Linked DNA regions of Methylomagnum ishizawai. The protein of the gene in region 1 interacts with the protein of each later gene in a pairwise test. Links are inferred from orthologs where the notes say so. Each region holds a gene or a part of one and is shown on either strand. Other genes may lie near its edges. The genes, in order: rlmB, B9N93_RS08190 and tsaE.

Region 1 (5,357 bases):
AGTGATCGGACGGGTATTCATAACTGCCTCCCGATATAAAGCCCTAATCCCACCGCCACCGCGCTACCCAGGGCGCTGGCGGCGAACCCGCCCACCAGCCCGCTCCAACCGGCCCCGGCGGACGCCAACCCCGGCAGTACGGCCAAGGCCGAACCCGTGGCGGTCAAGCCCAAAATAACAACCAAGGCGATGGCCTGGACCGGAACCGCCCAGCCCCAGCGGCGGAACACCGATTCGGCGCACAACCCGGCCAAGCCGCCCAAGGTCAAGATCAGCAACCAGCGCCCATAGGCCCAATCCTGGCCCAGCCCCAAATAGACCCCGCCCGCGAACAATCTGCGCCCCACGATCAGGCCCACCCAAACCGCCGCCACGCACAACACCACGCTGAGGAGCATATTGGCGGCGGCTTTCCAATAACCGCCTTGCTCGATGAGATAAAAAGACTCGATGGCGAAAGTGGAAAAGGTCGTGTAAGCCCCGAGGAACCCGATCAACACCGCCGCCCGGTATTCCACCACGGCGGAAAAGCGTTGCAGCATCAGTTCCGTGAGGAAGCCCATCAGGAAGGAGCCGGACACGTTGACGAACAAAGTGCCCACCGGAAAATCCCGGCCCAGCCAGCCATAGATGGCGTTGGCGGTCCAGAACCGCGCCAAGGCACCAACCGAACCGCCCAGGGCGATGGCCACCAAGGTATTCATCGGGCCGGAATCCAAGCCGCGCCGCCGTCGATGGCGTCGCGCAAAGCCCGCATGGACGCGGGACCGGGATTCAGCACCACGCCATGCTCGGTGACGATGGCGTCGATGAGGCTGGCCGGGGTCACGTCGAACACCGGGTTCCAGGCCGAAATGATGCTGTCTTCGCGCAGGAAATAGGGATTCAGCAATTCGCGCGGGTCGCGTTCCTCGATTTCGATGCCGGCCCCGGATTCGGTGCGCCAATCGATGGTCGAGACCGGGGCCGCGACCATGAATTTGACACCATGATGGCGGGCGGTGACCGCCAGGGCATAGGTGCCGATCTTGTTGGCGGTGTCGCCATTGGCGGCGATGCGGTCGGCCCCGACGATGACCCATTGCACTTGGCCGGATTTCATCAGATACGCCGCCGCCGAATCGGCGACGAGCCGGGCCGGGATACCATCCTGTTCCAATTCCCACACCGTGAGGCGGGAGCCTTGCAGCCAGGGCCGGGTTTCACTGGCGAAAACCTTGCCCAAGCCACGGCGGTGGGCGCTGCGGATCACGCCCAGGGCGGTGCCATAGCCGCCAGTGGCGAGCGAGCCGGTATTGCAATGGGTCAAAACCCCGGTCGCGCCCGCCAGCAGATCGGCCCCGAGTTCGCCCATGCGGCGGTTCGCGGCCACATCGTCGGTATGGATGGCGCGGGCGGCTTCCAGCAAGGCCGGGACGGGGTCGCCCGCCAACCCCTGGATCAAACCGCGCATCCGCTCCAAGGCCCAAAACAAATTCACCGCTGTGGGCCGGGACCGGGCCAAGGTGTCGAGATCGGTTTCGATGGCGGTTTTCCAGGTGGCGGGTGCGGCGGCATAACGCGCTATCGCCGCCAGCACCACGCCATACGCCGCCGCGATGCCGATGGCGGGAGCGCCGCGCACGCGCATGGTGGCGATGGCCTCGGCCACCGCGCCGACCGTGGCGCAGTCGTCATAATGGAGTGTGCCGGGGAGTTGGCGCTGGTCGAGTACGCGCAACAAGCCCTCTTGCCAGTACAGGGCGCGGACGCTGTCTTTGCTTTCGGTGGGATGCGGGATCGGGATCGCGGTCATGGCTGTGGGATCGGGCTGGAAAAGTCGGGCATTTTATGACAGGGGGCGCGGGGCAACAAATTCGGCACCGGGATGGTTGGGTGCCCGCCATGCTTGATGTGCGGCATCCGCTGGAGAACTGTGCGCAGATATCCAGGATTTTTAGGAATCCGCAGCTTGAACTTTCCCCCCGCCGCGCTCTCTATTTCCAGCGACGGCGGTATCCCGGCTGGCGGACCGCCACACCATCTTCCAACCTGGATTTATCGAGATGACCGTGGGAGGGCGTATGTATTTGGAAGCCTTCATCTGGAGCTGGGTCCACCTGCATCCCGGCTACCTGCTCAGGCAAACGGCCAAATTCCTGGGATTGGCCGCCTTGATCTTGCTGCCGCTGTTCCTCAGTAATATCTATCTGGTCAAGCAGGGCTTCACCCCCACCGCGCCCAGTTTCCATATCGAGGCCAGCCCCGACGAAATACCGCATTAGGCCGGAATGCGCCCCAGCCGCTGCCGCACCGCCTCGAACAACAGGATGCCGGTGGCGACCGAGAGGTTCAGGCTTTCCACCTGCCCGGCCATGGGGATTTTGACCAGGAAATCGCAGCGCTCGCGGGTCAGCCGTCGCAAGCCCTTGCCTTCCGCGCCCACCACCAAGGCGAGGGGCAGGTTCAAGTCGGTTTGGTAGACCGAACGCTGCGCCTCGCCCGCCGCGCCCGCCACCCAAATCCCGCTGTCCTTCATCCAGCCCAAGGCCCGCACCAGGTTGGTCACCCGGTAGATCGGCACGGTTTCCGCCGCGCCGGAAGCCACCTTCGCCACCGTCGGCGTGATGCCTACCGCTTGATCCTTGGTCAGCACCACGCCGCGCACGCCCGCCGCATCGGCGGTGCGCAGGCAAGCGCCCAGGTTGTGGGGGTCCTGGACTTGGTCCAGCACCAGGAACAAGGGCAAAGGTCCGGGATTTTCCAAAACCTCGCGCAATTCATACTCGCCCAATTCGCCCGGCATCAGCAATTCCATCACCACGCCTTGGTGATGCTTGCCTTCGGCCAGGGCATCGAGACGGCTTTTACCGGCGGTCTGGGCCACGATGCCCAGGGCGTCGAGTTGCCGCACCAGGGCGGCGATACGGGCATCACTGCGGCGCTCGTCCAACCAGACGTTGACGATCTTGTCGGGGCTGTGTTCCAGGGCCGATTCCGCCGCGTGCAACCCCGCCACTTTGCGCCGCGCCTTCATTTGCGCCTCCGTTTGCGGGAACGGCCCGCCGGGGCCGGTTTGGCTTCGGCCTTGACCAGTTCGAGGTCGATCTTGCGCTCGTCCAGGTCCACCCGCGCCACCACTACTTCGACGCTATCGCCGAGCCGGTAGATTTTGCCGGTGCGCTCGCCCTGCAAGCGGTAGCCGACAGGATCGTAATGGAAATAATCCTTGTCGAGGGTGGAGATATGCACCAGCCCCTCGATGAAGACATCCTTCAATTCCACGAAGAAGCCGAAACCCGTCACCGTCGAAATCACGCCTTCGAACTGCTCGCCCAGCTTGTCCTGCATATATTCGCATTTGAGCCAGGCCACCACGTCGCGGGTGGCGTCGTCGGCGCGGCGCTCGGTGAAAGAGCAATGTTCGCCCAGCACCACCATATCGTTGGGCGTGTAGGGAAATTCGCCCTTCTGCTTGCCTTCCAGGGTATGGCGGATAGCGCGGTGGACCAAGAGGTCCGGGTAGCGCCGGATCGGCGAGGTGAAATGGGTGTAGGCATCCAGCGCCAGACCGAAATGGCCTTTCTTCTCGGGGCTATAGACGGCTTGGGACATGGAGCGCAGCAAGATGGTCTGGATCAAATGCTCGTCCGGGCGCCCGGCGATTTGATCCGATAGCACGAAATAATCCTTGGGCTCGGGCGTGTCGCCGCCGCCCAGGTTCAGGCCCAAACGCCCCAGGAACGCCCGCAAGTCGGTCAGCTTCTCCGCGTTCGGGCCTTCGTGGACGCGCACCACATGGGGGATTTTCTGGCGGGCGAGATAGCGGGCGGTGGCGGTGTTGGCAGCCAACATGCATTCCTCGATCAAGCGGTGGGCGTCGTTACGGACCACCGGCACGATCTTCTCGATCTTCTTGCCCTCGCCGAATACGATGCGCGATTCCTGGGTGTCGAAATCCATCGCGCCCCGTTCCTCGCGGGCGCGGCGCAATACCCGGTACAAGGCATGGAGTTCTTCCAGATGCGGCAGCAGGTCGCGGTATTGGCGGCGCAACCCCTTGTCGCCCTCGACCAGCAGCTTGGCGACTTCCGTGTAGGTCAGCCGCGCCTTGGAGCGCATCAGGCCGGAGAAGAAACGCGCGCGCAAAATGCCGCCCTCGGCGGTGATGTACATCTCGCACACCATACACAGCCGCTCGACCTCGGGCTTGAGCGAACAAAGACCGTTGGACAGGATTTCCGGCAACATCGGAATCACCCGGTCCGGAAAATAGACCGAAGTGCCGCGCTTCCGGGCCTCCTCGTCCAAGGCCGTACCGGGCAGCACATAGGCGGACACATCGGCGATGGCGACGTAGAGCTTCCAGCCCTTGGGCGTGCGCTCGCAATACACCGCGTCGTCGAAATCGCGGGCGTCCTCGCCGTCGATGGTGACGAGGGGCAGATGGCGCACATCCTCGCGGCCCGCCTTGGCCGCTTCGGGCACGTTCTCGTCCATCCCGGCGGTTTGGGCGAGGACCGCGTCGGGCCATTCGGCGGGCAGGTCGAAGCTGCGGATCGCGACTTCGATTTCCATGCCGGGGGCCATATGATCGCCGATGACCTGGGTGATCTTGCCGATGGGATCGCGCTGGCGGGTGGGCTGCTCGATGAGTTCGACCAGGACGAACTGCCCCGGCTGGGCGGCGCACAGATGCTCTTCGGGAATCAGGATATCGTGGGCGATATGCTTGTTATCCGGCACCACGTAGGAGATACCGCGTTCCTGGAACAACCGCCCGACCAGTCTTTGGGTGTTGCGCTCCAACACCTGGATCAAGCCGCCTTCCCTGCGCCCACGCCGGTCCACCCCGCGCACGCTGACCAAGGCCCGGTCGTCGTGCATCAGGGCGCGCATTTCCTTGGAAGAGAGATAAAGGTCTTCGCCACCTTCGTCCGGGCGCAGGAAGCCGAAACCATCGGCATGGCCGATGACCCGGCCCGCGATCAAATCGGCGCGGTCCACCGCGCAATAGCGGTCGCGGCGGTTCTTCAAGAGTTGGCCGTCGCGCTCCATGGCGTTCAAACGCCGCCGCAGAGATTCGATGTCCTCAGCCTCGGTCAGTCCCAAATGGGTGGCGATTTCCTCCAACTTCTGCGGCACCCCGCGTTCTTGCATAATTTCCAAGATGAGTTCCCGGCTGGGGATGGGACGCGCGTATTTTTCGGCCTCGCGCTCGGCGAACGGATCCTTTAGGTTGCTGTGTTTTGCCATTTTTGGAGTCGGTGTTCCTTGATGATTATTTTGCTGATTGTGACAGAAATTCCCCGCCTACCTTAGCGCATCGTGGTTCGGAAAAGGATTGTCGGCGGCGGGCACGCTTTTTAAAAGCGAAG
Region 2 (2,948 bases), 1.6 Mb from region 1 along the record:
AACACGGCCAGTTGGCCCTCGAAGCGGATCACCGCGCCGGACACCAGAGGCTTCCGGGCCTTGACGCAGGCGGCGTTGACCGCGAACCGGGTGGCGAAATTGTCCGAGCAATCCAGCACCACATCCACGGCGGCCACAGCGGCGTCCAGGTCCGCGCCTTCCAGGCGGCGGTCCAGGGTGTGGAGCGTGATATCGGGATTGAGCCGGGCCAGGGTCTTGCGGGCCGATTCGACCTTGGCTTCGCCCAGGTTGTCGGTGCCGTGGATGATCTGGCGTTGCAGGTTGGAAAGATCGACCCGGTCGTAGTCGTTCAGCACCAGTTCGCCGATGCCGGCGGCGGCGAGGTACATGGCGGCGGGCGAACCCAGCCCGCCCAGCCCGATCACCAGGACGCGGGCGTGCAATAGCTTGTCCTGGCCCCCGGCGTCGATCTGGGGCAACAGGATGTGGCGGCTATATCTCAGGAGTTGGTGGTCGTCCATGGAGCTTGGTTCGGTCGGTGGTTGGGACGGGGATTATCGGTCGGCGCGGGCCGGGGCGGGAATAGGGCCATCGCTTGCCGTTCCCTGGACGCTGGATTTCGGCATCCGCGCCGATAATGACGGGCTTTCCAGCCCCTGGGAATGGTCGCTCTTGTTGCGGCACTCGCCACTGTTTCCCGTTTTACGCCACAATAACCGGAATCACCCGCCCGAGGTATGCCCATGATCCAAACCCAGCCCCGAACCCTGCCCAAAGAATTGCACCGCGCCCAGGAAGTGCGGGCCATGGACCGCTACGCTATCGACATCCTGGGCATTCCGGGGCTGGAACTGATGCGTCGGGCCGGTGCCGCTGCCTTCGCGGCGCTGTGCGAGCGCTGGCCCACAGCGCGGACCCTCTCGGCCATCTGCGGGGCTGGCAACAACGGCGGCGATGCCTATGTGGTGGCGCGGCTGGCCCATGAGGCGGGCTGGGATGTCCGGGTCTATCCGGTCGCGCCTCTGGCGGGGTTGAAGGGCGATGCGCTGGCGGCTTATCAGGAATACCGGACGGCGGGCGGCGCGGTGCTGGATTTCATCCCGGCGGATTTCGAGGGCGCGGAAATCCTGGTGGACGGCCTGTTCGGCACCGGGCTGGACCGCGAGGTCGAGGGCTTGTTCGCCGAGGTCATCCGCGCCGTCAACCGCTTCCGGGGCAAGGTGCTGGCCTTGGATATTCCTTCCGGCCTGTGCGCCGATACCGGGGCGGCGCTGGGCGTAGCGGTGCGGGCCGCTGTCACGGTCAGCTTCATCGGCCTGAAACAGGGTTTGTGTACCGGCGAGGGACTGGAATACGCGGGCGAACTGGTGTTCGCCGATTTGGAGACCCCGCCCATGGTGAAACACGCGGTCAAGCCTTCGGCCCTGTTGCTGCCGCCCTTGGCGCAGGGGTTGCCGCCGCGTCCGCGCTATGCCCACAAGGGCCATTTCGGCCATGTGCTGGTGCTGGGCGGCGAACAGGGCTATAGCGGCGCGGCGCGGCTGGCGGCGGAAGCGGCGGCGCGGGTCGGGGCTGGGCTGGTGAGCCTTGGCACCCGCCCGCAACACGCGGCTTTCCTGAATCTGGACCGGCCCGAACTCATGTGCCACGGCGTCACCCGGCGCGACGAGGCGCAAGACCTGCTGGGCCGGGCCACGGTGGCGGCGGTGGGACCGGGACTGGGGCGTTCGGACTGGGCGGCGCTGTTGCTGGATGCCGCCATCGACAGCGGCCTGCCCTTGGTGGTCGATGCCGACGCCCTCAACCTCCTGGCCGCGCAGCCGCGCCGCTGCGAGCGCTGGGTCTTGACCCCGCATCCGGGCGAGGCCGGGCGCTTGCTCGGGACCGGCACGGCGGCGGTGCAGCGCGACCGCTATGCCGCCGCCCGCGCCTTGCAGGACCGCTATGGCGGCGTGGTGGTGCTGAAGGGCTCGGGCACGCTCATCGTCGGCGCGGACGAATTGCCCAGGGTGTGCATCGCGGGCAATCCCGGCATGGCTAGCGGCGGCATGGGCGATGTGCTGACCGGGGTGGTCGCGGGGCTGTTGGCCCAGGGTTTGGAGCCGCTGGAAGCCGCCACCCTGGGCGTGCGCCTCCATGCCGCCGCCGGTGACGAAGCCGCCCGCGATGGCGAGCGTGGCCTGTTGGCGGGCGATTTGATGGCTCCCTTGCGCCGCTGGGTGAACCGATGAATGCGGTCCTGGACCTGCCCGACGAGGCCGCCACCCTCGAATTCGCCGCCCGGCTCTACCGCCATCTGCCGCCGGGCTGCCTGGTCTATCTGCACGGCAATCTCGGCGCGGGCAAAACCACCTTTGTGCGCGGTTGCCTACGCTCGACCGGCTTCACCGGCGCGGTGAAAAGCCCGACCTTCACCCTGGTCGAGGAATACGCGCTGCCCGACCGCACCTTGTTCCATTTCGACCTATACCGGCTGAACGACCCGGAGGAACTGGAATGGATGGGTATCCGCGATTATCTCCGGCCCGGAGCCACCTGTTTCATCGAATGGCCCGAACGCGGCGCGGGACTCCTGCCGGGGGCCGACCTGGATATCCGCCTGGAAATCCTGGGGCCAAGCCGCCGCGCCACGTTGGCGGCGACGAGCGAACAGGGCAGGGCGATCCTGGCCGCGTGGGCGGCGGGGTGATGGAGTCGCCCCGGTGATTCGGTTTTGCGTAATAAGTCCCGCTCGAAAGCTTGCGTAGCGTGGAATGCGCGGCTATTTTTCCCAAGCGCTTCAGGGGTATCCAACATGAACAAAAAATCGGTATGGGGTGGTTTATTGTGGCTGGCCGTGTGGGTGTCCGGGGAATCCGGCGCGGCCGCGGTCTGGGTGAAATCGGTGCAATGGGGGGCGGGGCCGCATCCGCGTTTGATGGTGGATTTTAGCGGGGTGCCGGGGTATCGGGTGATCAACTTGGGAAGCGACGCGCCGCTCGCCATCG
Region 3 (5,751 bases), 1.6 Mb from region 1 along the record:
CTATGTGGTGGCGCGGCTGGCCCATGAGGCGGGCTGGGATGTCCGGGTCTATCCGGTCGCGCCTCTGGCGGGGTTGAAGGGCGATGCGCTGGCGGCTTATCAGGAATACCGGACGGCGGGCGGCGCGGTGCTGGATTTCATCCCGGCGGATTTCGAGGGCGCGGAAATCCTGGTGGACGGCCTGTTCGGCACCGGGCTGGACCGCGAGGTCGAGGGCTTGTTCGCCGAGGTCATCCGCGCCGTCAACCGCTTCCGGGGCAAGGTGCTGGCCTTGGATATTCCTTCCGGCCTGTGCGCCGATACCGGGGCGGCGCTGGGCGTAGCGGTGCGGGCCGCTGTCACGGTCAGCTTCATCGGCCTGAAACAGGGTTTGTGTACCGGCGAGGGACTGGAATACGCGGGCGAACTGGTGTTCGCCGATTTGGAGACCCCGCCCATGGTGAAACACGCGGTCAAGCCTTCGGCCCTGTTGCTGCCGCCCTTGGCGCAGGGGTTGCCGCCGCGTCCGCGCTATGCCCACAAGGGCCATTTCGGCCATGTGCTGGTGCTGGGCGGCGAACAGGGCTATAGCGGCGCGGCGCGGCTGGCGGCGGAAGCGGCGGCGCGGGTCGGGGCTGGGCTGGTGAGCCTTGGCACCCGCCCGCAACACGCGGCTTTCCTGAATCTGGACCGGCCCGAACTCATGTGCCACGGCGTCACCCGGCGCGACGAGGCGCAAGACCTGCTGGGCCGGGCCACGGTGGCGGCGGTGGGACCGGGACTGGGGCGTTCGGACTGGGCGGCGCTGTTGCTGGATGCCGCCATCGACAGCGGCCTGCCCTTGGTGGTCGATGCCGACGCCCTCAACCTCCTGGCCGCGCAGCCGCGCCGCTGCGAGCGCTGGGTCTTGACCCCGCATCCGGGCGAGGCCGGGCGCTTGCTCGGGACCGGCACGGCGGCGGTGCAGCGCGACCGCTATGCCGCCGCCCGCGCCTTGCAGGACCGCTATGGCGGCGTGGTGGTGCTGAAGGGCTCGGGCACGCTCATCGTCGGCGCGGACGAATTGCCCAGGGTGTGCATCGCGGGCAATCCCGGCATGGCTAGCGGCGGCATGGGCGATGTGCTGACCGGGGTGGTCGCGGGGCTGTTGGCCCAGGGTTTGGAGCCGCTGGAAGCCGCCACCCTGGGCGTGCGCCTCCATGCCGCCGCCGGTGACGAAGCCGCCCGCGATGGCGAGCGTGGCCTGTTGGCGGGCGATTTGATGGCTCCCTTGCGCCGCTGGGTGAACCGATGAATGCGGTCCTGGACCTGCCCGACGAGGCCGCCACCCTCGAATTCGCCGCCCGGCTCTACCGCCATCTGCCGCCGGGCTGCCTGGTCTATCTGCACGGCAATCTCGGCGCGGGCAAAACCACCTTTGTGCGCGGTTGCCTACGCTCGACCGGCTTCACCGGCGCGGTGAAAAGCCCGACCTTCACCCTGGTCGAGGAATACGCGCTGCCCGACCGCACCTTGTTCCATTTCGACCTATACCGGCTGAACGACCCGGAGGAACTGGAATGGATGGGTATCCGCGATTATCTCCGGCCCGGAGCCACCTGTTTCATCGAATGGCCCGAACGCGGCGCGGGACTCCTGCCGGGGGCCGACCTGGATATCCGCCTGGAAATCCTGGGGCCAAGCCGCCGCGCCACGTTGGCGGCGACGAGCGAACAGGGCAGGGCGATCCTGGCCGCGTGGGCGGCGGGGTGATGGAGTCGCCCCGGTGATTCGGTTTTGCGTAATAAGTCCCGCTCGAAAGCTTGCGTAGCGTGGAATGCGCGGCTATTTTTCCCAAGCGCTTCAGGGGTATCCAACATGAACAAAAAATCGGTATGGGGTGGTTTATTGTGGCTGGCCGTGTGGGTGTCCGGGGAATCCGGCGCGGCCGCGGTCTGGGTGAAATCGGTGCAATGGGGGGCGGGGCCGCATCCGCGTTTGATGGTGGATTTTAGCGGGGTGCCGGGGTATCGGGTGATCAACTTGGGAAGCGACGCGCCGCTCGCCATCGAACTGGCCGATACCGCCCTGGCCGGGGGCTTGGCACAACCGCCCGCCGCCCATCCGGTCGCGGCCCGGATCGGCTCCTTGCCCGGCAAGGCCAAAGGCAGTCTCCGCCTCCTGGTCGAGACCAAGCGCAACGCCCCCCATCAGGCCCGCATGGAGCAATGGCCCGACCACGCCCGCCTGACCGTGGAGTGGACCCCGTCCGCCGTCCCGGCACCCGCGGCTGCTTCCACCAATTCCGCCCGCGCCCGCGCCAAACCGGTCCATTCCTTCGTGGTCGCCATCGACGCCGGGCACGGTGGCAAGGACACCGGGGCCATCGGACCCGGCGGCACCTTGGAAAAGAACGTGGTGATGGCGATTGCCCGCAAGTTGGCGTGGTATGTCCAGGCCGAGCCGGGGATGAAGGCGGTCTTGGTGCGGCGCGGCGATGAGTTCGTCGATCTGCGCCACCGCGCCGCCATCGCCCGTAAGGTGCGGGCCGATTTGTTCGTGTCCATTCATGCCGACGCCTATACCGACGGCGGGGTGAAGGGTTCCTCGGTGTATACGCTGTCGGAACACGGCGCGTCCAGCGAGGCGGCGCGGTGGCTGGCCGACAGCGAGAACGCCGCCTTGGTGGGCGGTCCCAAGCTCAAGGACAAGAACAAACTGCTGGCCTCGGTGCTGGTGGACCTGTCCAAGAACGCCACCCTGGATGCCAGCGACAAGGCGGCGGAAAAGGTATTGCGGGAACTCAGGAAGGATTTCGCCGTGCATCACGACGAAGTGCAGAAGGCCGAGTTCGCGGTGCTGAAATCGCTGGACGTGCCGTCGATGCTGGTCGAGACCGCCTTCATCTCCAACCCGGAGGAGGAACGCAACCTGACCAACAACGCCCACCAGGACCGGGTGGCGCGTTCGGTGTTCCGGGGAATCAGGGCTTATTGCGCGGAGTCGCGTCGGAGCGCGGGGGCGGCGGGGTTGCGGGTGGCGGAAGTGCCCTGAGGATTTCCCGCAGTCGATTTGCAAAAGCCCCGGTGGTGAGAGCGGGGCTTTTTTGTGCCCAAAGTGATGGGGTTTGGGTATTCAAGGGGTATTCGACGGTGGCGCAGGGGCTAGGAAACTCGATAGTTGCTCCACCAAAAATGCCGGCGCTTCTTCCGGCACGAAATGGCCGCTGTCTTCGGCGATGGCCGACTTGATAATATCGGCCTTGGCTTGCAGCGCCTTGGAAAGCTTGTCGGCAACCCCGTAGCGTCCGGCAACGGCTAGGACGGGCATGGCGAATTTCTGATCCGCATAGGCCGCGACGAACTGGGCATCGTCCAGCAAGGCGCGGTAATAATTGAACCCGGCGGTCATGCCGCCTGGGCGGGCATAATGCTTGGCATATTCGTCTATGGCCTGCGGGGTAATGGCCTGTTTTCGATGCGCCCATTGCTTGATTTGCGCCGCGATATATTCCCGCTCCCGGTTTTTGGTCAGCATCTCTGGAAAACCCGCTGCCATGTGGAATCCATAATGCCACATGCCACCCTTGGCGGAATCCATATTCTCGGTTCCGGGCGGCATGCAATCCACTAGGACCAACTTGGCTACCAATTCGGGATGGACCAGGCCGAGGACATAGGCCGCTTTGCCGCCCATGTCGTGGCCCACGACGAAGGCCGGACCCCTGCCCAAATGCTGGATCAGCGCCGCTATATCATTGGCGATAGTCGGCTTGTCATATCCCGTCCGGGTTTTTTCCGAGAGTCCCAGGCCGCGCAAATCCGGGGCGACGACGGTATATTTCCCGGCGAGCATCGGCATGATCCGGTGCCATTCATACCAAGTTTGCGGCCAGCCATGTAATAGGAGCAGCAGCGGGCCTTTTCCCATTTTTACATAATGCATTTGGATGCCATTCACCTGCGCGAATCCGCTCTTCGCGCCTTTGGGCAAGGGGTTGGCTTGGGCCGGAATAACCAGGCATGACAGGGCTAATAATAACGGGGGTATTAGTTTCTTCATGGGTGGATCGAACTGGGTGGCGGGAGTTGAACATCGGTTTTTGCGCTTTGGCGTTGGTACGCGCCAAGGCGGTCGGTGATTTGCCAATGCCCGGCGGGTTTATCGCCCTCGAAACCAGCGGGTCGGTATTGTCGGCTCACCGCCGGGTTATTGCTTGCGCCCGTTTATAATACCAGTCCCCATGTCCGCTCCGCCTTCGCTATTATGCGGCCCAGCCATAAGCGATACACATCCAGACCCCGCAGTGGCAAACACGGTACCGAAACCGCCCTCAAATGGTTAAAAACCACCTTTCCAATACCCTGAATATTCCCATGCCCGGCTTCCGCGTCGTCCTCCAATCCACCCTCCTACACCTCGCCCTCGTCGCCGCCGCCGTCCTCACCCTGTTCCCCCTGCTGTGGATGGTCGCGGTTTCCCTGATGTCGCCGGACGAGGCCAACCGCTTCCCGCCGCCGCTTTGGCCGGAACAACCCAGCCTCGCCCATTACCGCGCCCTGTTCGCCCGGCTCGATATCGCCCGCTACGCCTTCAACAGCCTCGCCGTCGCCACGGCGGTGACGGCGCTCTCGCTCCTGTTCAATGCCCTGGCCGGTTACGCCTTCGCCAAGCTGCGCTTCCGGGGCCGCGACCGGCTGTTCGGGGGCTTGCTGGCGGCGATGGTGATTCCGTCCCAGGTCGCCATGCTGCCCTTGTTCCTGCTGCTGAAAAGCCTGGGGCTGGTCAACAGCTTCGGCGGCGTCGTCGTCCCCGGACTCGCCAGTATCTTCGGCATCTTCCTGATCCGCCAATACGCGCTGTCCATCCCCGACAGCCTGCTCGACGCCGCCCGCATCGACGGCGCGGGCGAATTCCGCATCTTCTGGTCGTTGGTGCTGCCGCTGTGCCGCCCGATCCTGGTGACGCTCGCCATCTTCACCTTCATGGGCACCTGGAACGATTTCATGTGGCCCTTGGTGATCCTCACCGACAGCCAGCGCTATACCTTGCCGGTGGCCCTCGCCAACCTCATGGGCGAACGCGCGCTGGATATGGAATTGATGATGGCGGGGGCGGTGCTGACCGTGCTGCCGGTGGTGGCGTTGTTCCTGGCTTTGCAGAAGTACTACATCGAAGGCTTGGTGCTGGGCGGCGTCAAGGAATAGCCCAAACGGCGGGCACAAAAAAGCCGGGGCGAACCCCGGCTTTTTCCGTCCTTAACGGTGGCGGACGCTTACAGCGTGCCGACCGCGTTCAGTTCCTTGAACGCCTGTTCCAGGCGGGCCACCATGCTGGTTTGGGCGGCACGCAGCCAGACGCGGGGATCGTAGAACTTCTTGTTGGGCTTGTCCGCGCCGTCGGGGTTGCCGATCTGGCCTTGCAGATAGCCTTCGTTCTTCTGGTAGTACTGGCGGATGCCGTCCCAGGTCGCCCATTGGGTGTCGGTGTCGATGTTCATCTTGACCACGCCGTAGCTGATGGACTCGGCGATTTCTTCCGGGCTGGAGCCGGAGCCGCCGTGGAACACGAAGTTCAGGCTGTTGGCCGGGATGCCGAACTTCTCGGACACGTACTTCTGGGAGTTGTCGAGGATTTTCGGGGTCAGCTTGACGTTGCCGGGCGAGTACACGCCGTGGACATTGCCGAAGCTGGCGGCGATGGTGAAGTTCGGGCTGATCTTGATGAGGTGTTCGTAGGCGTAGGCCACGTCTTCCGGCTGGGTGTAGAGCGAGGCGTGGTCCGCGCCGCTGT

What was found.
Region 2: the proteins of rlmB (region 1) and B9N93_RS08190 interact in binary tests that used the Escherichia coli proteins (3 or more experiments, as listed by UniProt). The link is inferred for Methylomagnum ishizawai from one-to-one orthologs.
Region 3: the proteins of rlmB (region 1) and tsaE interact in binary tests that used the Escherichia coli proteins (3 or more experiments, as listed by UniProt). The link is inferred for Methylomagnum ishizawai from one-to-one orthologs.

What each region holds. Positions count from the first base shown.
Region 1 is NZ_FXAM01000001.1:3,408,628-3,413,984, forward strand. Bases 1,139-4,138 are described here. They hold rlmB (23S rRNA (guanosine(2251)-2'-O)-methyltransferase RlmB), read right to left. Parts: upstream 3,017-4,138; coding sequence 2,261-3,016; downstream 1,139-2,260. Other genes in these bases: mtnA (S-methyl-5-thioribose-1-phosphate isomerase), read right to left, coding at 1,139-1,795; B9N93_RS15245 (hypothetical protein), read left to right, coding at 2,046-2,264; rnr (ribonuclease R), read right to left, coding at 3,013-4,138. Also shown: B9N93_RS15230 (DUF190 domain-containing protein), read right to left, coding at 1-21; fluoride efflux transporter CrcB, read right to left, coding at 18-704; more of mtnA, read right to left, coding at 701-1,138; more of rnr, read right to left, coding at 4,139-5,235. UniProt on the Escherichia coli protein: Specifically methylates the ribose of guanosine 2251 in 23S rRNA.
Region 2 is NZ_FXAM01000001.1:1,811,798-1,814,745, forward strand. It holds B9N93_RS08190 (NAD(P)H-hydrate dehydratase), read left to right. Parts: upstream 1-704; coding sequence 705-2,192; downstream 2,193-2,948. Other genes in the region: B9N93_RS08185 (HesA/MoeB/ThiF family protein), read right to left, coding at 1-482; tsaE (tRNA (adenosine(37)-N6)-threonylcarbamoyltransferase complex ATPase subunit type 1 TsaE), read left to right, coding at 2,189-2,650; B9N93_RS08200 (N-acetylmuramoyl-L-alanine amidase family protein), read left to right, coding at 2,756-2,948. UniProt on the Escherichia coli protein: Bifunctional enzyme that catalyzes the epimerization of the S- and R-forms of NAD(P)HX and the dehydration of the S-form of NAD(P)HX at the expense of ADP, which is converted to AMP.
Region 3 is NZ_FXAM01000001.1:1,812,717-1,818,467, forward strand. What follows is about bases 1-3,000. They hold tsaE (tRNA (adenosine(37)-N6)-threonylcarbamoyltransferase complex ATPase subunit type 1 TsaE), read left to right. Parts: upstream 1-1,269; coding sequence 1,270-1,731; downstream 1,732-3,000. Other genes in these bases: B9N93_RS08190 (NAD(P)H-hydrate dehydratase), read left to right, coding at 1-1,273; B9N93_RS08200 (N-acetylmuramoyl-L-alanine amidase family protein), read left to right, coding at 1,837-3,000. Also shown: more of B9N93_RS08200, read left to right, coding at 3,001-3,012; B9N93_RS08205 (alpha/beta fold hydrolase), read right to left, coding at 3,094-4,020; B9N93_RS08210 (carbohydrate ABC transporter permease), read left to right, coding at 4,335-5,165; fbaA (class II fructose-bisphosphate aldolase), read right to left, coding at 5,234-5,751. UniProt on the Escherichia coli protein: Required for the formation of a threonylcarbamoyl group on adenosine at position 37 (t(6)A37) in tRNAs that read codons beginning with adenine.